4 regions of the Sphingobacterium sp. R2 genome follow, and region 4 is predicted to be linked to each of the others. Evidence: riboswitches for the same ligand, from Rfam matches in the RefSeq annotation. Region 4 holds a riboswitch; each other region holds the start of a gene.
What was found. A riboswitch is a leader RNA that binds a small molecule or an ion and turns the genes downstream of it on or off. The one in region 4 is predicted to bind S-adenosylmethionine.
Positions count from the first base shown of each region.

Region 1: another riboswitch for S-adenosylmethionine. It lies ahead of metF (methylenetetrahydrofolate reductase [NAD(P)H]); the one in region 4 lies ahead of VXM68_RS18920 (O-acetylhomoserine aminocarboxypropyltransferase/cysteine synthase family protein).
Region 2: another riboswitch for S-adenosylmethionine. It lies ahead of VXM68_RS21820 (5-oxoprolinase); the one in region 4 lies ahead of VXM68_RS18920 (O-acetylhomoserine aminocarboxypropyltransferase/cysteine synthase family protein).
Region 3: another riboswitch for S-adenosylmethionine. It lies ahead of metE (5-methyltetrahydropteroyltriglutamate--homocysteine S-methyltransferase); the one in region 4 lies ahead of VXM68_RS18920 (O-acetylhomoserine aminocarboxypropyltransferase/cysteine synthase family protein).

Region 1 is NZ_CP142884.1:839,341-844,840, forward strand. It holds gene VXM68_RS03465 (DUF2723 domain-containing protein) at 1-1,387, opposite strand, end outside; gene metF (methylenetetrahydrofolate reductase [NAD(P)H]) at 1,627-2,583, opposite strand; SAM riboswitch class I at 2,656-2,758, opposite strand; gene VXM68_RS03475 (hypothetical protein) at 2,976-3,827, opposite strand; gene rimM (ribosome maturation factor RimM) at 3,933-4,457, opposite strand; gene VXM68_RS03485 (30S ribosomal protein S16) at 4,577-5,098, opposite strand; gene VXM68_RS03490 (UvrD-helicase domain-containing protein) at 5,462-5,500, shown strand, end outside.
Region 2 is NZ_CP142884.1:5,217,505-5,223,004, reverse strand. It holds gene VXM68_RS21850 (hypothetical protein) at 1-156, shown strand, start outside; gene VXM68_RS21845 (DKNYY domain-containing protein) at 158-1,123, opposite strand; gene VXM68_RS21840 (hypothetical protein) at 1,168-1,596, opposite strand; gene VXM68_RS21835 (hypothetical protein) at 1,614-1,946, opposite strand; gene VXM68_RS21830 (AraC family transcriptional regulator) at 2,083-2,961, opposite strand; gene VXM68_RS21825 (hypothetical protein) at 3,137-3,442, shown strand; gene VXM68_RS21820 (5-oxoprolinase) at 3,475-3,738, opposite strand; SAM-I-IV-variant riboswitch at 3,805-3,898, opposite strand; gene VXM68_RS21815 (DUF3050 domain-containing protein) at 4,108-4,878, shown strand; gene VXM68_RS21810 (3-hydroxyacyl-CoA dehydrogenase) at 5,028-5,500, opposite strand, start outside.
Region 3 is NZ_CP142884.1:1,826,793-1,832,292, forward strand. It holds gene VXM68_RS07560 (hypothetical protein) at 1-464, shown strand, start outside; gene metE (5-methyltetrahydropteroyltriglutamate--homocysteine S-methyltransferase) at 558-2,870, opposite strand; SAM riboswitch class I at 2,948-3,050, opposite strand; gene VXM68_RS07570 (response regulator transcription factor) at 3,237-3,926, opposite strand; gene VXM68_RS07575 (sensor histidine kinase KdpD) at 4,029-5,500, opposite strand, start outside.
Region 4 is NZ_CP142884.1:4,509,027-4,514,526, reverse strand. It holds gene VXM68_RS18930 (homoserine dehydrogenase) at 1-554, opposite strand, end outside; gene metX (homoserine O-acetyltransferase) at 593-1,636, opposite strand; gene VXM68_RS18920 (O-acetylhomoserine aminocarboxypropyltransferase/cysteine synthase family protein) at 1,669-2,979, opposite strand; SAM riboswitch class I at 3,242-3,354, opposite strand; gene VXM68_RS18915 (FUSC family membrane protein) at 3,535-5,500, opposite strand, start outside.

The DNA of each region.
Region 1 (5,500 bases), 1.7 Mb from region 4:
ATGTTTTGATTCCTGACAGCCAATTCCCGTCATTATACGTTCCATACCCTTGCTTATCATTCTGTCTACCGACAAAATTCCATAAGAAATACCGGGTATACATATCGCCAAGCTGAAAATTGAAAAAGAACTTAAAATTATCGGAGAACGTTGGCTGTTGCCCTTCTTTCAAATTGAGGTAACTTCTATAATAGGCTTGATGGCTTCCATCTTGGCTATAGATACGCGGGAAAAAGGTTTCCTTATCAAATTGATATTTGTCTACCTGTGTGAAGGGAACATACGCCGATTGATCCTTCCGATAGCCTGTCTTACTCTTTACACCAACCACTTGCGAATCATAATACGGACCTTTGAGTAATGGTTCTCGAATATATTGTTCCCTGCTCAAATAGCCCAAAAACGAAAATACATTATCCGGTGCATTATTATTTAAGGATGGGTTTGCTTTTGCCCGGATCATGACCATGGTGTAGGAACTGTATCCAAATAAAACAAAACAAAAAACTAACAAAGCGGTGTTGAGCGTGTATTTGTGCTTTGTATGCGAATAATACAAACCGTAAACTATCGAGCCTAATAGTAATGCACATGAGAAGAAAATGCCGGAACCAAATCCCATTCCAAGTGAATTTACAAATACAAGGTCAACTTTAGCTGCCAGGCCAACCAACCATTGTATAATACCCCACAAAACAGCCCCCAGGATCAGTACACCTACGACAAAAGCTTTTAAGGTACCCTTTCCACTCACCTGAGTTGCTTTTCTGAAATAGACAACCATCGCTATCGCTGGGATAGCAAGAAGATTCAATAAATGAACGCCAATAGAAAGCCCCATAACAAAACCGATAAATACCAGCCAACGGTCACTACCTTCTTCATCAGCACGAGCTTCCCATTTTAGTATTCCCCAAAACACAACTGCTGTACACAAGGACGACATCGCATAAACTTCGGATTCTACAGCCGAATACCAAAATGAATCGCTAAAACTAAATGCCATTGCACCAACAATTCCTACTCCGAAAATCTGCAAGCTGTTGGATAAGGGTATGCATTTGTCTTCGCGGAGTATCTTCTTGGCAATTGCTGTTATGGTCCAAAATAAAAATGTAACCGTAAGCCCGCTGCAAATTGCCGATCCGATATTCATCCAATAGGCGATTTTACCGGCATTACCCAAAGCCAGGTTAGAAAATATATTTTGAATCAGAAGAAATAAGGGTGCCCCAGGTTGGTGTGCTACTTCCAGCTTGTAAGCACAGGCAATGAATTCACCACAATCCCACCAGCTTACCGTCTTTTCCACGGTAGCAATATATACACATGTGGCAATGAGTCCACAAGCAAAACCCAGTAGAGAATTTATTCTGTTGTACGTCATAAGGTCAATTGGTTTTTTATTAAATCCTTTATAGCACATTAATGTAAAAAGTTATCCTGATTTCAGGATGTTAATTAACACTATTTAACACAAGTACTTGACAATAAATACACTGTCGCTTCCACTCAATTAAAAGAATAAGTCATAAACACGACGACTGGGCTATAAGGTCAATTATAGAATATCTTAAAAATGAAAAAGGGAGCTTATCAGCTCCCTTTACCTGGTATTTTTATGAGTTAAGCTAGTTTTTGTACAATTTTCTTTGTTGGCCCCGGATTACTCATCGTATAGAAATGTAGAACCGGAGCGCCAAACTTGATCAGCTCCTGACATTGTTGTACCAACCACTCTTCTCCGACTTGTCTGACGTCGGCATTTGTTTTACATGCCGAAACAGCATCGCTCAGTTCTTCTGGAATATCCAGATGAAATATTCTTGGTAAGGTCACGAGTTGCTTTTTAGTTGTCAGTGGCTTTAATCCTGGAATAATAGGCACATGGATTCCATTATCTCTACATTTAGTAACAAATTCCTTATATTTTTCGACATTAAAAAACATTTGAGTTACTATAAATTCCGCCCCCATATCGACTTTTTGTTTCAGATATTTAAAGTCAGTATTAAAATTCGGTGATTCAAAGTGTTTTTCGGGGTAACCTGCAACACCGATACAAAAATCAGTTTTTTCTGAAGTGACAATATCCTCATGAAGATACTTTCCTTTATTCATATCAGTAACCTGTTGCAATAAGTCTGTTGCAAAAGCATGTCCACCATCCGTTGGAATAAAATCAGCATCGCCCTTACGTGCATCTCCGCGCAATACCAAGACATTATCTATGCCCAGGAAGTTCAAATCGATCAGTGCATTTTCGGTTTCCTCCTTAGTAAAACCACCACATATCAAATGGGGTACTGCATCAACTTTATATTTATTCATGATTGCTGCACATATCGCCACTGTCCCAGGACGTTTGCGATAGGAAACGCGTTCCAGTAATCCACTTGCATGCTCTTTATAGATATAATCTTCCCGGTGGTAAGTTACGTCGATAAAAGGAGGTTTAAACTCCATCAGTTCATCCATGGTTTTAAAAATACTTTGGATGCCCTGTCCTTTCGCCGGTGGCAATAGCTCAAAAGAAAACAATGTTTTTCCTTTGGCATTCTGGATATGATCGATAATCTTCATTAAAAAAACTGTTTTTTAGTTTGGTTGGCTTATATCGAAACGCACACGTCGAGGAATCGTTGATCTTCATGTAACTTATCTTTCCCACATGGAGTAGGGTAGAATTTAGCACCTTGAACAATACAGGTTGCTAAGGCTTCAACGGGTCTATTCCCTCGGCCTTTCTCTATAAGCATTGCTAATATCGTTTTAAAAAATCAAAAGACAAAAATATTTTTTCGAAAAGGCTTAAAAGGCAGCGAAAAGACCGCAATAAATACGGCTTCAGGTTTATTTCCAGGTAATAACAGGAATTTACGCTCCACCAAAACTTAAAGACCTAAAAAACAGATAAAATTAACGATCGAGGATCATTGACAGCCAACAGATTGACTACGCCACAACAGGATCGGCTAATGATGCGTTGCTAGGGAATTCCGTAGATTTTTGAGATAAAACGTGATTAATAGAAGTCCTGTTACATGGTATTCCTCTTTCGATCCATATTTAAAGCCATCAAATAAATAGCGATAAGCGATCAATGCATTTTGTTCATTGTAAAACAACGCTTTCCACGACTCGGGCACATCTTTCCACGCCTTCAGCACAATACCGTTCTCCGCATAAATAATTGGCGATTCAACACCATCCATTCGATAATCGTGATGTGTACCAGAACTCGATATATGTTGAAAGTAAGCGATAGAATAATCAACAAAATTCAATGCCCTCGCCTTGATCTCTTTTTCACTTTCTGTTCTTACGGGAGCATTCCGCCACAAGTTCACTTGACTGTCAAATTTGCTTGGCGTCTCGCGTATAGGGGTTTTATCTAAAGCAAAATTGAGATAAAGTCTTTCGGTAGTAGGCACACGCTCGGAGTTAAACTGTGAAAAATCACCTCTCAGCTGAATAAAATCTTGTTTTACCTTAACAATATCCAATCCGATGCTACCTTTTTTCTCGTCCGTCAACTCTAATCGGTCGCCGTTGAATCTATACTTCCCGAAGAGTAATATGTCATCGATGGCTAGGACAAATTGGTCTTTATCATGGAGGGAGAGAAAAGATCGGTATAGCATTGGGTCATTACCATAGACATCTGCCTCCACATTTTTGGAAGATTCGCTTTTTAATTTTTTATACTCCTCATTCGAATAACCAAATATCATTTGGTAATTGCCTTCAGGAAACGCCTTTTTCTTGCTAAAGAAAGTACAGGAAGATAACGAAAATGCGAATAGCAGCAGTAATAACGGTTTCAATATCAATGAATAATTATGGCCAACAATAATACACGGACCAAGATAAGAAATTACTGCAATAGTTATAGTATACCGCTATTCATTTGAATTAAGCTCGGGGATAGCTTATTCTTTATAGAGATCCACCAAGCCCTCTGGCAATTCAACTTCAATAATCTCCTCTTCGCCATCGATACCTAAGATCAAATCGTCCGAAAGCGGGAACATCAGCTCCTTGCCATCCATATCTACGGTAGCAACAAATTGTTGTGGAAATTCCTGAACATCTGTTATTCTCCCCAGTTCACCATGGTTTTCATCAATTACTAAAAAGCCGATTAAATCCGTATATCTAAAATCATCTGGATCACGCTCCGGCATTTTATCATTGGAAAGATATAGCTTTTTACGCACAAGTATTTGAGCCTTATCAATATGATCCACATCCTCGAATGTCACATAAGCGGTGCTGTTCTTTTGAAATTTGATGACGTCAACAAAATAAGGAACAAGCTTTTTGTTCACTTCCACGAAGACGACGTCCATATCCAAACTCTCGTATTCTTCGAACTCAAAAAATAGCTGTACTTCCCCTTTAAGCCCTCTTGTTTTGCTGATATAACCGATGTAAAAGCTTTGATCAATAGTCATATTTTCGTATTTGGCAATTAGATGTAAGACATGATAATGGCAAACTATTAGCCTATTGGCTGTTTCAAAAAAAGCCGGCTCAAGGTTGAGTCGGCTTTCTCGAATACTTTATGAAAGAATTAACCTTCAGTTTCTTCTGATGCAGGAGCTTCAGTCTCTTCAGCAGGAGTTTCTTCCGCTACAGGAGCATTTTTAGCAGCTACAGCAGCAGCTTTTTCTTCTTTTTTCTTAGCTTCAGCAGCTAAAGCAGCATTTTTAGCATCAGCTTTAGTTTGTGCTAAACCATCTTTTTTACCAGAGATTCTTGCATCATTAGCTTCAGTCCAAGCTGCAAATTTAGCTTCAGCAGCAGCTTCATCAAAAGCACCTTTTTTCACACCACCTTGCAAGTGTTTTTTGTAAAGAACACCTTTGTAAGAAAGGATAGCGCGAGCTGTGTCAGTCGGTTGAGCACCTTTATTCATCCAATCCAAAGCTTTTTCAAAATCCAAAACAATCGTTGCTGGATTAGTGTTTGGGTTGTAAGAACCAATACGTTCGATGAATTTACCGTCACGTGGAGCGCGAGAATCCGCTACGACTACGTGGTAAAAAGGACGTCCTTTTTTACCGTGTCTTTGCAATCTGATTTTAGTTGCCATTTTTTAATTTATTTTATGTATTCAACATATCCCCCGAGCTTCATACTAGAGGGGATGCAAAGATAGTTATTTTTTTCTAATCATAAACATGATTTTATAAAATTCACTGAAAATGACATCCTTAACATCTTGCCCCCCTTTTAAAACATACATCATTACACGAGCTCTGCCGTCAACACCAACGTAATTTGTACAGCTGTTAGCTTCGTCCAAAGGTAATCAACTCATCATATTACGTCACCATGTATATATCATAAACGATAATTTGGTTAATAAATTAGATTCAAATTACGTCTGTTTTTCTCAATTAAAATAATCTTCGCCATTTTTGCCAATTCACTTTTTACTTTCTACCTTCATTCTATGAAATCCGTTGCGCCATTAAAAATACTCAAAGCTTCT
Region 2 (5,500 bases), 710 kb from region 4:
GCACAGGCAGGCACCCTCTTGTTGGTCAACCAATCCAATAAGGAGGAAATTGCCAAAGGCGATAAATTCTTACTGCGAAACTGGAGCTACTACGGTCTTATCGAAAAAATTAAATACAAAGCTAAAATGGTCGGGATCAACATTATCATCGAATAGATCAATCCAATTTTTTCCCTTTATAAAACTTGCTCCATGCATCCCCGGCATAGCCGTTATCCAAATATTCAAAGGTTGAAGCACTCGCTCCTTTCAACTCCTGGCCGCGATAGAAGACCGTCCAGGAGTCTTTTGCATACCCTCCCCCAAGTGCTTTAAAGGTGGATGCCGAAGCGCCGTTAACTTTTATTCCCTGATAATAGACTGCCCAGGGGTCTACGGCATAGCCATTTCCGATTGATTTGAAAGAGTTGGGGCTGCCGCCCTCGACTTTAATTCCACGGTAAAAAAGATTCCAGGCGTCTTTGGCATAGCCATCATCAAGGTATTCAAACGTTGAAGCAGAAGCCCCTTCCACTTTCTGATTTTTATAAAAAACAGACCAATTGTCCTTGGAATATTGACCACCAAGAGGCTGTGTGGTAGGACCAGCAAATCTCTCGTTCTTTTCGCCCCTATAATAGCTGTTCCAATGATCTTTCGCATACCCCCGACCGAGATTTTCAAAGCTCGAAGCGTTTGCCCCATTAATTTCCTTGCCTAAATAGTAGACTTTCCACGTATCTTTGCTGTAACCATTTCCCAGTGTCTTAAAGGTGGAAGTTGTTGCGTCCAACAATGGCTTGCCATAAAAATAAACTCTCCAAGCATCACTAGCATAACCGTCGCAAAGAAATTGGAAAGTAGATGGGCTGGCATCAGTTAGAATTGACCCCCGAAAATAGACTTTCCAGGTGTCTTTTGCATAACCATCACCTAAAAACTGAAAAGAACCGGCATTGGCATTGACAATTTCTTTACCACGATAGTAAATACGACCGCCAATTTTGGCATAGCCGTCTCCCAACTGGTCTTGATGGATATAGGCACTGCTATTTTCGTATTTGCTATTATCAACATAGACATCGCTGGCAGAGCCAAGCAGAAGAAGGGCGAGCATGGTTTTGAAGGAAATAGCTAGTATCATATCGCGTTTGGACTAAAATAGAAGAATTCTTGTTTGTGTACGTGTTAATGAGACCGCAATATAAGGTAAAAGTTTAGTTGTCGATTGATTTTTTGCAGATAATACGCAGTGTTTTTTCCTGCGTTCTTTGGTATTTCTTTGCCTATTCTTTGGTACTTCTTCGCTCCTGCTAGGAGATTGGCTTGGCATTGGTTTGCTCTTTCTCTGCTTATTCCTTGCTGTTTCTTTGCCGTTTCTCTGCTGTTTCTTTGCCGTTTCTCTGCTGTTTCTCTGCTGTTTCTTTGCCGTTTCTCTGCTGTTTGATTGGTGTTTTTTAGCTGTTTCTCTGCTAAAATGGTAACTAAATAGCAACCAGTCGGCAAAGAATAGGCAAACAAGGGGGCTAGTAAGCCCCTAGGATACCTTAAGCGAATACGACCAATCACCCTAGAGAAGGCAAATGCGATCGCAAAAATGCGGTCTATGGGATACAAGGTTGAATAGGTAACACTTATTTTGTTTGCTGCAAATGTATTTCAGGAAAGGAGTAGGTTGAATCCTGTATGGTGGTAAAAAGAGAATAATCGGTGTAATCCGGAACGGCTATCCTTAGAAGATAGCTCCCCTTTTTTAACACCTTGATCTTAAATTCGCCATTGCTATTCCTAACGGTATCCCGACCTAATAAGGCCAAGGGCTCCCTTTCCGTATTGGATACAAAGGTTTCAATTATGAAATAACCAACCGGATTGTACTGGTGGTCAACTAAACGGCCAGTAATACGGTATGCGGGGTTAGTAAGTAGCCCATAAAGTGAACAACAGAATAGTAGTGCTTTTAGCATATTTTTTCAAGTGTGATGCTCGATAACATAAACGTATCCAGCTGATGAATCTTAAAACGGTGACCGTCATCTGATGAATGCAACGACGATCTATGCAAAGATAGCCCCGCTTTGTCAATGGATAGCTATCACAAGTTTATGAAAAACTATCATTTTGCATTTTCTGCTTATAGGCGTAAGGAGATATGCCCGTTAGTTTTTTAAAAAATCTGGAAAGATTATTAGGATCGCTGAAATGAAGTTCAACGGCAATTTGGGCGATAGACTGCTCGTCCAGGAGAAGCCGCTGTTTGATTTCTTGAACTTTTCGGCGTTGGATTAGGTGGATTGGACTGTGGCCCGTATAAGCTTTAATTTGACGATTCAGCTCATTGCGATGTATTTTCAGTAAGTCCGCGTATTGATTGCAGTTCAGGTTGGAGTTGACATGCTCTTCCATGAGCATTTTAAATCGCGTCAGCAAATTATTGTTCGAGCCTTCATTGGCTATATGGTGAAATGCGCGAAATAGCCGATCCAGCCGCAGTAAAATACTGGCAAGGAATGCGCGAATCATATTGGGACTGTCGGATCGAAATGTTCCGATCTCAAAAACAATTTCGGAAAGCAGGATTTTAAATACCTCGAAATCATGAGTTGCTGCGACAATATAGGGCGAAAATGAATAGTTGTAAAAATAGGGTAGTTTATATACAAGTGTCTTATCCTGAAAGAACGATTCCAAAAACTCAGGTTTGAAGATTAAATGGAATCCTTTGACGCTATTTTTATCAAATTCATATTGCTTGATCTGATTGGGAAAAGCGAATAAAATGGTTCCTGGGCATAGATCAATACGTTTTTCATTGGTATATGCCACCCCGCTTCCCTGTTCAAAAAACATGATCTCAAAAAAGTTGATGGTGTGTGGTTCGGCTTCAAAAATCAGGTCGGTATTGTCCTCAAACCGATGGGCATCCATCGCTAAGGGAAAGCCGTATTTACTGTTTTCAAAATCAAAATATCGCATACTCATGTATTCAACTAAATTGCAACCGTTTAAGCGCTCAGGCTGCGGTGATAAAGATAACAGTTTTTATGAAATTGTCGACCCCGACGAAAAAGCGATTATCCTGTCAAATCTTTGTCAATACGTACGGTAAAACTCGGAATATTTGGTCAAGTCGTATTTCTTTTGTATATTGCTGGTTATGAGTTTTAAAGAAAAATTAGAGAACTGGCGCACGTCAATCAATCGCGCCGGTAGTGGTGAGGAATTGTATATTTTGCTTTTGAACTACAAAAAGTTTATCAATAAAAATTGGATGGACGATTTTGGCGATCCGGGCAACTGGAAATCGGAATTAAATCAGGTCATCAGCAAAGTAAGAACGAAAGTGGATGTGGCAGAAATTCAAAATTGCGACGATCTCTCGTCCTACAAAGACGACGCTCGGCAAACAGCCCATTCGCTCAATCATACATTAAGATATCATCACTCATTGACGAAAGAGTAGGCTAGGCCTACTCTTTTTTTGTTTATAGGGCATTACTGTAAAGGAATCAGGACATTCTGTTCCAAGCGTACAGGTACCTGCTTCACCGAGGTGAAACCGTCTTCCTTGGAAATAATATTAGAAAGATCAAGTCCCCTTTTTGAAAACGTACTGATCAAAGCTGTCCTGAAGGTAGCTTTCGATGATCCCCAGCCTTGTCCTAAAATGGTGTCGTTGTTGAGCTGGATCAGTTCATCTGTGGAGTAATAACTGAATTTTTCCAGTAAATGTTGGTAAAGATTTGTTGTAGTAGCCATACAATTTAAAAATTTAAAGGATTAAACCATAAACTGTATCCAGATCTTATTGGGAAAATAATCGTTCTGCGACGTTTATTTTGGTCGAAACCCGTATTAATTTACCACCGCGGTGCCTCCACTCGGTTGGTATTGCATCATGCAATTCTGAATACTCTACAAATATAGTAGATTATTTTTTATAATGAAATTTTTTTTTGTTTTTAAGGTTAAATGGGCGTTAGCTACAGAAATAGGGAGGTCAAAGCGAGGCGGGGTGTTGGCTGTGATTTGGTTATAAAGCGGTTAGCTGGATGGGAAATTTATCATGTTACTGTAATCTCATCGAAAATACTTTAAAAAGCAGAGATAACACAATACTTTTGCGCCATGAATAGAATTGCGGAAATTAACGAATACATTGCTGCTGAACGCGAAGTATTATTGCAACACCCTTTATACCGTAAAGTCAAAACGATCAAAAATTTACGTTCTTTTACCGAAGGGCATGTGTATGCTGTATGGGATTTTATGTCTTTATTAAAAGCTTTACAGATCAAATTAACCTGTACCACACTTCCATGGTTCGCCAGTGAACATCCTTCAACGCGCTATTTGATTAATGAAATTGTATTGGCAGAAGAGTCGGATGAATATATCGATGGACGTCGATTAAGCCATTTTGAGATGTATCTCGACGCCATGTCTGCTATGGGGGCCGATCTCCATTTGATCAATAAATTTATTGCCAATGCCAAAAAATCGGATAATATATTCGATGTTATAGCAATGACAACATTGGATAAGCGAATCAAAGATTTTCTGAATTTTACATTTGAAGTGATTGCCGAGGGCGAGGTGCATAAAATTGCGGCGGTGTTTACCTTTGGACGTGAAGACCTCATCCCCGGAATGTTTACGTCTATTTTAGAAGAAATTAAAGCGAATTTCCCCACAGCCAATTTAGACAGTTTTATTTATTATTTTCAGCGGCATATTGATTTAGATGGTGACGAACACGGTCCATTGGCGATGCAGATGATTACAGATCTTGCGAAGGACGATGAGGTTAAATGGACGGAAATGAAGGAAATTAGTAAAGTTGCGCTGCAAAAAAGAATTCAACTGTGGAATGCAATTGAAGATTCCTTATATGGATAATACGCTAAGCAGATGTTGGAGAAATGCCTTTCAAATCAGCATTTGAAAGGCATTTCTGTATACTGTATAACAAGTCTTATTTATCCGTTATCTTGCAATATCATGCACGAGCTGTTTATTGAAGTCGCGTTCTTTCGAAAGCCAGTCGATTACTTCAAAAAGTCTGGCGATTGATAGGCTGGATTGGGATAGGTATAAAACCCTTCCCCGGTAGCGACGCCTAATTTGTTCTTGTCTATAAAATGTTCTTTGAGATAGGCTACAGTTTTTATCTTTATGGGATCATTGGTTGCCTCGGCACTCATTTTGTTAATATTATAGGCTGTTGTGATGCCAACGATATCGAGTATGCCAAAGGGGCCTGTTGGCGCTCCCGTGGCAACCATCCAAGTCTTGTCGATCGTTTGGGCATCGGCTACTTCGTTGACCAAAAGATCCGTTGCTGCCGAAAGTAATGGGACAAGTAAGGAGTTTACAATATAGCCAGGCTGCTCCTTATGCAGCGGTAGGGCAACCATGCCAATGGATTTTGCAAAGTTTACAACCTGCTCAAATACCGTTTTGTCTGTACCCGGATGGCCCATAATTTCTGCTGTATTGTGCTTCCAGATTTCATTGGCAA
Region 3 (5,500 bases), 2.7 Mb from region 4:
TAGAGTCCTTATCTTATGCGCTATCCTATGATGAGTCCAATACAATGGCGCTTTGTTTGATGGGAAGAGTTCATGCCGAACAGTTGTTTGATTATGAGCAGGCAAAAAGGTATTTCCAGGAAGCCTTGGCGCATAATGTGCGGGCAGTGGAAGTTTATCCTTATTTCATTCAGACATTGATTGATATGGGAGAATATGAAGCTGCAAAAAAAACGATTAAATTCGCTTTGACACTTCCGGGGATGCCTCTGGCAGGGATCTGGCTAAAGAAAGCACTTCTATTTGAAAAATTAAGAAAATACAAAAAGGCGTTGAAGGCGTTAAAAATCGCGAAACTTGAAAATGTTGATCTTGATTTTTCGTCAAGCCTGAAGTCGATTGAGGAGCGGATTAGAGGAAAGCAGGAAATTAGTAAAGGTAGTGGGAAGATTAGGAAGAAAGAAAGTAATCCTGATCATAAGTAGGCCCTTGATCTGGCTACAATTTTTAGATTAATATGCGAAAAAAAAAGCCCTAGGTGAGATTTCACCTAGGGCTTAATCAATAGCGTTTAGGAATTATTCTGCTCTTAAGATTTTGGCAGCTTCCACCATAGATTCTAAAGCTGCTTTGGTTTCTGGCCAAGCACGGGTCTTCAATCCGCAGTCAGGATTAACCCAAAGTTGTTCTGCCGGAACTACTGCTTTTGCTTTACGCAATAGATCTACCATCTCGTCTTTGCTGGGCACACGTGGAGAGTGAATATCATAAACACCCGGACCAATATCATTTGGATATTTAAAGTCGCCAGCGAAAGCATTCAATAATTTCATTTGAGAACGTGAAGTCTCGATCGTGATAACATCAGCATCCATTGCAGCGATATCTTCGATTACATTATTGAATTCTGAATAACACATGTGTGTGTGAATTTGTGTATCGTTTTCTACATTTGAAGAAGAAACACGGAAAGCACGTACTGCCCAGTTTAAGTAATCTTTCTGATCAGCCTTACGTAAAGGTAATCCTTCACGGATAGCTGGTTCATCAATTTGAATAATTTTGATACCTGCTTTTTCCAAAGCTTGTACTTCATCCAGGATAGCCAAAGCAATTTGGTAAGTTGTTGTTGAACGCGGTTGATCGTTACGTACGAAAGACCATTGTAAGATGGTAACCGGACCAGTCAACATACCTTTCACCGGACGGTTTGTCAACGATTGTGCGTAAGATGACCAACGTACAGTCATGTCCTTTGGACGGTAAACGTCACCATAGATAATCGGAGGTTTAACACAACGAGAACCGTAAGACTGAACCCAACCGTTTTGTGTGAAAGCGTAGCCAGCTAGTTGTTCACCGAAGTATTCAACCATGTCATTACGCTCAAATTCGCCGTGTACTAATACGTCGATATCCAATTGCTCTTGAAGACGGATGGTGTTTTCCGTTTCTTCTGCGATTGCTTTATCGTATTCCTCTTGAGTAATAGCACCTTTTTTCAAATCTGCTCTCCATTTACGAACATCTTTTGTTTGTGGAAAAGAACCTATCGTTGTGGTAGGGAATGCCGGCAAGTTAAATTTCGCTTGTTGCGCTGCTTTACGGTCTGCAAATGATGAAGTACGTTTTGCATCGTCATCAGTGATATTGCTTGTACGTGTCTTAACTTCAGGTTTGTGAATTAATGGAGAAGTGCGGCGGCTCTCAGCAGCAGCTTTGTTCGCTTCAAAACGTTTCGCTGTTTCCGCATCAACTTCGCCTTCTGCCAGTACAGCTAAGTCTTTCACTTCAGCTAATTTTTGTTTGGCAAAAGCTAACCAATTCTTTACTTCAGCAGGTAATGATTGTTCATTATGCTCATTATCTAGGTCAAAAGGAACATGCAACAATGATGAAGAAGGAGCCACCCAAACGCGGTCTTTTCCTAATGCATCAACAGCCTGTTTGATTTTAACCAATGATTTTTCGTAATCATTTTTCCAGATGTTACGACCTTCAACAATACCTAAAGATAATGTTAATGAAGCTGGAACTTTAGCTAGTACCGTATCCAATTGGTTTTCACCACGTACCAGATCCAAATGTAAAGCATGGACAGGTAAGTTAACTGCGATATCTTCGTTGTCTTTTAAAGCTTCGAAGTAAGTCGTTGCGATTAATTTGATATTTTTTGCTGCTGCAGCTAATTTTTCGAAAGTAGGTTGATATAAAGCTTTTACTTTAGCATCTAAATCCAAAGCTAAGAAAGGCTCGTCAATCTGGACATATTGTGCACCAGCATCAGCTAGTTTAGCCAATATTTCCTCGTATACAGGAACAAGTTTATCCAATAAATCGATACGGTCGAAGCCAGTTTCTTTTTCTTTACCGATCAATAGGTAAGTGATCGGACCGAGTAAAACTGGTTTAGTATCAATGCCCAAGGATTTTGCTTCGTTGTATTCGTTTAAGAATTTTTCAGAAGTCAATTTAAATTCTTGATCTTTTGTAAATTCTGGTACCATGTAATGGTAGTTGGTATCTAACCACTTGGTCATTTCCATTGCAGTCACGTCGATTCCTTCCTGTTGGAAACCACGAGCCATAGCGAAATATAGATCTAAACTGTAATTGTTGTCTACTTTATTCAATAAAGAATGGTAACGGGCAGGAATTGCACCAACCGTAAGGGTTAAATCCAATACTTGATCGTAAAAGGAGAAATCATTGGAAGGGATCAAATCTATTCCAGCATCTTTTTGTGTTTTCCAATTGCCTTCACGTATTTTTTTTGCGGTATCCAATAATTCCTCAACAGAAGATTTTTTAGCCCAATAGGCCTCATTGGCTTTTTTCAATTCGCGGAACGCGCCCACACGAGGGTAACCTAAATTGTTAGTCAATAACATAATGAATGTTTTTAATATTTTTTTTCAACTATATTTCTTGCTAGAGAGAGAAGGACACACTAGAATTTGGTGACTTCGGCTTATCATTCCCATATACAATGGGTAGAATTTAGCACCTTGTCAAGGGACAGGTTGCTAAGGCTTCATCGGGTCTATTCCCTCTGCCTTTCTCTATAAGCGATGCTAAGGTAACGTAATTATTTTAAAAATGCAAATTTTTTAGAAAAGTGTATTTATTTTTTATATTCTACTAAGAATAAAATTGTTTTTTTCTCTTCTTTTCATCGAATTATTACTTTATTTCATAATTCTATACACTATAGACAAAAAAAATGGGAATGATCCTATTACTCCTTCCCTCTGTTTTTAGCTTACCAAAAGTTTGTAACCTTTTCCATGTACATTTACAATCTCCACTTTACTATCCTCTTTCAAATATTTTCGAAGTTTACTGAGAAAGACATCCATACTTCTACCCGTAAAATAGTTGTCATCATGCCATATTTTTAATAAAGCCTCCTCTCTTGTCAATACATCATTTTTCTTTAGGCAGAGCAGGCGTAATAGTTCAGCCTCTTTAGTCGATAGTTTTTGCATCTGCCCTTTATAGGAAATCTGCTGGCTTGTATAATCAAAGAAATAATCGCCAATTTCAAATTTGTCTGCAACGATCTCTTCCTCTTTATCACGAACACTGCGTTTAAGCAGAGCATTGATGCGAAGTAACAATTCCTCAACGCGAAACGGCTTGGTGATATAATCATCTCCTCCAAGTTCAAAAGCTTCAGTTTTATCTTCCATCATACCTTTTGCTGTGGCAAAGATTATAGGAACAGTATTGTTCGTTTTTCTGATTTCACGCCCAACCGAGAAGCCGTCTTTTTTAGGCATCATCACATCGAAGATGCAGAGGTCGTAGTTATTTTTCTTGAATTGGGATATTGCTTCATCACCATCTGTACATAGTGTGACGTCAAATTTTCCCTTTAATTCGAGATAGTCTTTTAAAAGATCCCCTAAATTAGGATCGTCTTCTGCTAATAATATCTTTTGCATAATGAATACTTTAAATTTTAACGAATTCCCTTGATGCTGATAAATCAGCTTCCTCTACCTTTAAAATTCTTTTACAGAGGAAATATACAAAAAAGGAACCTTTTATTTTTTTGTAGGCAATATTACCTCAAAGGTCGTGCCCTTATCTTTTTCGCTTTTAACCGTAATTTTTCCATTCAGTCTCCTCAGAATATCTTGTACATAACTTAGACCGAGACCAAATCCTTTTACATTGTGGACATTCCCCGTAGGTATGCGGTAAAACTGGTCAAAAATCTTTTGAAGGTGATCTCGGCTCATACCGATACCATTGTCAGCTATAGTGACCACAATACTATCACCGACGTTTTTTGATTGTATATTCACATGTAGATCACCTTTGTTGTATTTAATTGCATTATCCAATAGGTTATAAAATACGTTTGAGAAATGCAGTTCGTCGCCAACGACGATATCTTTAGTGGCTGCCAGATCAATAGTAAATTTTCCGCCAATATTCTGCATTCTGAGCTGCATACTGTCTGTAACCGCAGAAACAAGATCGTTAATATGAACATCTACCTGATCTAATTTTAAGGTTTCTTTTTCTAGTCGAGCTAAATCAAGTACACGTTCAATGTGATTTCCTAATCTAACATTCTCGTCGTAAATGATATTGGCCAATTTTTGAACGCGTTTATGGTCGGCATTGATATCGGGGTCCTTAAGCGATTCACTAGCAATCATGATAGTCGCAACTGGCGTCTTAAACTCATGTGTCATGTTGTTGATAAAATCTGTTTTCATCTCCGAAACTTTCTTTTGTCTAAAGATGATAATCAACGTGTATGCAAAACACCCTACTAATAAAAAAAGTAGTGCAAGCATAGGCAAAAGGAGATAACCCATGTTATCTGCAATAATCGCCTTTTTGTCTGGAAAATAAATCGTTAATTTTCCCGGCGCAGCACCAATGTCGCCTTTAAAGAGAGCAGTGGAGTACCGTGTTGTATTTGAAGGATTCTTTAATGCCGCTTCGTTAAGGATATTATTAAGTAAAATATTGTTTGTGCTCCATATTTCGATATTAAATGGCGCTCTGATGTCGCGTTGAGCCAATTCCTCCTTGATAAGCTCTTGAACGATGATAATATTTAACCTATCTTTCAATGGGCGTTTAGCCAATTCCATTCCAATAGCGACATCTTCGATATAGTCAGCCTTTTTGCCCCCCAACATGGCAACAGAATCGTAAACGTTAAACCCCGACCAGGAGTTCTTTTTATTAAGCACATCCAGTCTTTTTTCTAAATCAGCGATCGTTTTTGTAAGTTTTGCATCCTCTCTTGGGGGTAAGGTGGCTACCCTGAATTTGGTTTGCTGATCAACCAGGCCATCCAGTAAGGGAATAACAAAGCGCGTACTATCATCTTTTCCGCTCACCTGATCATCTACCTTTGATGCGTTGAGCATGATAAAGGCTTGTACGAGATTGTCATCGGTAAGCTCATTTGAAACAGAAAATTTGATGTATTTCTGGTACTCTGGTCTTTTAATATATGTCTCGTAAAATGAATTTTTTATTTCAATAACAT
Region 4 (5,500 bases):
GTTGGATCTGTTTCTGCAAATCCGAGTTCTTGCGCTTTCTTCAAAGCATCTGAATAGTGTTGGTTTTCGTTGAAAACTTTAGATAGGATATAGTTGGAAGATCCATTAAAAATGCCACTAACAGAGTGGAGCAATTCATTATCATAATACTCTTCTAAATTCCGGATAATAGGAATACTTCCACAAACAGCACCTTCATACAATAAGCTTGTACCATATTCATGCTGGATATCAACTAGCTCTTCCAAATGGCTCGCAATCATTTTTTTATTGGCAGAAACCACATTTTTTCCCGATTTCAGTGCGCGCACAGTTAGTTGGTATGCTGCTTCGGCATCATCAATCAGTTCGACAACAGTGTTAATCTCTGGATCACCTAAAATTGCCTCCGCATCAGTAGAAAACAACTCCGCTGGTAGGGAGCGTTTTTTATCACCGTTTTTAATGACAAATTTCTTGATCTCCAGATTAAGATTTTTGGTTTTGATAATATCATAAAGACCTTGGCCTACAACACCAAATCCAAACATCCCTATTGTTAATTTATTGCTCATATCTCTTCTTATATTCTCTTATTATTTTGTTCAATCTCTTATACTAATTCAGCAGCATACACTTTGTGCTCGCTCAGAAAGAGGCTAATAGTTTCTGTTAGTTTTGCTGTTTCGATCAAAAAGCCGTCATGACCATAGGTTGATTCAATCTCTTCGTAACGAGCATTGGGAATATGCTGTGCTATGAATTGTTGCTCTTGTGGAGGAAACAATAAATCTGTATTGACACTCAATACCAATGTTGGACAGCTAATGTTTGATAGTGCAGATTCAATAGACAATCTGCCGCGCCCCAAATTGTGGCTATCCATTGCTTTCGTCAGGAAATAATAGCTGTAAGCATTGTAGCGGCTTACTAATTTTTCCCCCTGATAATTTTGATAAGATGACGCTTTGTAGTCGCCGAGCTTATTCTGATCATTTTCGCTCTGTGTATTACTATAGGTTGTATAATTACGGTACGATAGCAATGCCATTGAACGTGCCACCTTTAGTCCCTTAGCTCCGCCATCAGGATGGTTTGCATAAAAGGTACGGTCGGTTGTAATGGCAAGGCGTTGGCTCTCATTGAATGCAATACCCCATGGTGAATGAACAGCATTTGTGCCAACGACGATTAAATGATCGATTGAGATCGTGTTGGAAGCTGCCCATTCCAATGCCTGCTGCCCCCCTAATGAGCTCCCGATAAGAACGTTGATACGCTTGATGTCCAGATGGTCAGCAAGAAACTGGTGTGCACTGGCCAAATCTTTTACCGTAAACTCCGGAAATGATAGGTAATAGGGCTGCCCAGTGGTCGGGTTAATAGACAATGGGTTGCTACTATTATAGGCCGACCCAATAACGTTGGCGCAGATGATAAAATAGTCGTTCGGATCAAATAAATCATCGGTTCCAAAAAGACCCGGCCACCAATCCAGGACGTTTGCATTGGCCGTTAGTGCATGACATACCCAGATCACATTGCTGCGATCTGGATTAAGTTGGCCAAACGTCTCATAACTGATTTGTAAATCAGTAAGCTCTCGTCCATTTTCAAATACAAAAGGCTCTGGGTGCAGATAAATATGCTTACTCATTTTACGTTTAAATTTTATAGCCGAAAGTCTAATTAGTTGATTTTATCAAAAGCTTGTTGTAAATCTGCTTTGATGTCATCAATATGTTCTATTCCGACTGACAGACGCAACAGTCCTTTAAACACACCCGCATTCGCTTGGTCGTCCTCACTCAATTGTTGGTGGGTCGTTGCAGCTGGATGAATAATCAGCGATTTAGTATCGCCTACGTTAGCTAAATGACTGATTAATTCTAAGCTGTCGATAAAGTCGTTGGCTTTCTGGGCTGCGTCGCCTTTTAGCTGGAAAGAAAGCACTGCGCCGTATCCATTTTTAAGATATTTTTGTGCATTTGAGAAACTCGGCGAGCTTTTTAATCCCGGATAATTTACCTTTTCTACCTGAGGATGGGCCTCAAGCCATCTAGCGATTTCCAACGCGTTGTCGACATGCCGTTGTACACGTAAAGACAATGTTTCAAGGCCTTGTAACAACAAGAATGAATTGAAAGGAGAGAGTGCTGGTCCAAAATCTCTTAATCCCTCTACACGCGCGCGGATTGCAAATTGTATATTACCAAATGAGCCATTTTCACCAAAAACATCTGAGAAGACCAATCCATGATAGCCATCGGACGGTTCGGAAAATTGGGGATACTTCCCATTTCCCCAGTTATAGTTACCTCCATCAACGATGACGCCACCAATGCTGGTTCCATGACCACCAATCCATTTCGTTGCCGATTCAACGACCACATTTGCGCCGTGCTCTAATGGTTTAAATAAATAACCCCCAGCTCCAAATGTATTGTCAACAATTAATGGCAAATCGTATTTTTTGGCTACAGCAGCGATTTTTTCAAAATCAGGAATATTGAAACTTGGGTTTCCGATTGTTTCAACATAGATAGCCTTAGTTTTATCGTCAATGAGCGCTTCTATTTTATCAGCTTCACCATCGGTCGCAAAACGCGCTTCAATACCTAGCCGTTTGAAGGAAACTTTGAATTGATTGAATGTGCCTCCATATAAGTTGGACCCTGCAACAAAATTGTCGCCGCTTTCAAGAATATTATTTAATGCAATAAACTGCGCTGCCTGACCAGATGCAACTGCGACTGCTGCAACACCACCTTCTAAAGCTGCAATCCGCTGTTCAAATACATCCGTAGTTGGATTCATAATCCGGGTATAAATGTTTCCAAACTGTTTTAACGCGAATAGATTGGCTCCATGTTCTGCATTTTCAAATACAAAAGATGTTGTTTGATATATAGGAACTGCTCTGGATCCTGTGGTAGGATCAGCGATCTGGCCAGCATGAACCTGTAGTGTTTCGAATTTTAAATTTTTGTTAGAAGACATAATATATTAGATTTTAAGGTTTCAAAAAAAGAATTTGTAAAGGTAAAAGAGAAGCATACACACCTACTTGGAAGGTCTGTCAATCGTTATCCAAGAAAAAGGAAATGATGTTTAACAAGCAGTGAAGTGTGTATGCATACGCATTCGCATCGATACTTTTTTACGATGTAGTACACTTTTGCTGTTCGCAAGGTTCAGTTGTATTGAACCTGAACCTGAATTTGTAATGGATTTCAGTAAGTTAATAAGCATTGTCTTATATCATTTATATGCTCCAAAACGGTATTGTTTTGGACAGGAATTGGCACCTTTTCAAGCAAATTGAAGGTTGCCAGTGGGTCATTGAGCCAGTCTCTCGCCACTTCTTTATAAATCAAGACCTACTGATTAAGGAAGGTGTTGATTAGAAATCTTCTTTCGAAGACGATACAAATATAAACTTCTTTTTTATCAATGCAAAAGAAATACGTTTTTTTTAGTTAAAAGGGAGCTACCTCCGCAGCTGGAATTACATATTTGTTATCCAATATCAATACATAAATACAGCGGTTTACCTTATGTTTTTTTTAAGGTGATATTTTCTGCAAGCTGATCTAAATCGGTTAAAAGGGGTTTTAAAGCATCAATTCTACTGTAGATATTGTGTTTTATGTCGTGATTAGATTCTCTACCTAACGATAGGGAGAGACCAGCCAAATGCGAATTGATGCGATAGGAGAGTGCTTGAAAATGATGGATATGAGACCAGTCTACCCACTTGTGTTCAGGTTCCTTCTTCATTTGATTGATCGCATCGGAAAATAGAGCCATGGCAGTCTGTGCCTTTTTTCGAGCGAGCCGAATGTCGAACGAACTTTGCAGATCGTCGGAAAGGCGTCTGTTGATAATTTGAAAATAATGATGGTTATACAATGCGACCTCTTTTGCTAAGTGGATTATGCTCGAGCTTTGGCGTACTGGTATCAAAAAATAGCCCGCTATTGCCAGCAGCGCACCAACTAAAGTAAAAATTATTCTACTGCCTAAAATGATATTAATATTTCCTTCAAATAAGTTTAATGCAATGACTATGCCCAGCGTAATAAAGATCACACTGACCATATAATTTGATCGGTTGAATAAGAAGAATCCAAATAACCCAGTAGCGGCAATGAGAAGAAGAGCAGGCAGAAAGTCAATGCAGACCAAACAGAGTATACCGACGGCAATTCCCGAAAATGTACCTAGTATGCGTTCTATATTACGTGTTTTAGTCATTGAAAATGCAGGTCTCGCAACGATGGCAATAGTGAGTAAGATCCAATAGGTATATTTAAAATCCAAAAAAGATATACCTATCAATGCACCTGTTCCGAAGAGAACCGCCATACGGAGTGCAAAACGGAAAAGTGGATTATGGAGATGGAGTCTGCTCTTGATATCATTTAAACTACGCAATGGACGGTTGATAAATTGCTGATACTCATTAGTGTCAATTTTGTTTTTGATTTCTTGATTCTGATAAAAAGCAACTTGAATCCGTTTGAGAACTTCAATAATAGCTTCAATATTGCGGATGATGGAAGCAAGAATACCATTTGCTTGCGCAGTCTGTTGTTCTTGGATTCCCTTTAGATCCGACAACAGTGCACTGATTTTACTGTGGTTGTCGTAAAGCTGCTCTGCATAGCGAAACCTTTTATTAGGCTGCGAAAAACTATCGATTTCCAAGGCCAGTAATTTTATACTACGACGAATTAGCGGAAGGCTGCCGGTATCCAGCAAATTTTTTCGAATGGCATCATAATCATGATCCAGTGCAATAATTAATTCGTGTAAATCAATTAATCCATACACTTGACTAAGCCAATAGTTGCTTTTGTGCCAGCGTTGGCTAATGATTTTTTCTTCCCTAAATAAGAGCGATCTGATTTGCTCTTGTTGTTCACTGATCTGGCCATAAATTTTTCCTACGCGGCTGTAAGTCAAGTCCAGCGGAATATCCGGATCGTAAGATTCTGAACGTATCAATAGAAATTGAGATAAACCGTGAAACCCATTGGCCATGGCGTGTTTCAAAGAACGATAGGGTTGTATGTAAGCCTGCAATAGGCTAAAGAAATAATAGATGCTGGCGCCTACGGTAATTTCTAAGCTCACTGAAAGCGGATGCTGAGGGGCCATACCGATGACAAAGCTCATCAGAATCAATGTCATGTTCCCAATTGCGGCATAACGAGGGCCGAAAATTCCATAAAAAGTACAGATAAAGCCTGCCGAACTCAATAAAATAACCAGCGGCCAATGATAAGGAAAAAGATAAGCTGTAAAAAGCGAAGCAATAAAGAAAGTGGGAATACAAACAAGGGCGGAAGAAAATTTATCTTTCCGATTACCTGGAGGATCAGTTAATGTAGTCAATAATGATCCCACCCCAATACCGATGGCTGCGTTTGCCGGTGCGCCCAACAGATAGATCGCCAAACTCGGCAAAATGCTGATAGATACATTGCGAAAAGCATCGCCAGTATGTTCACCCTGG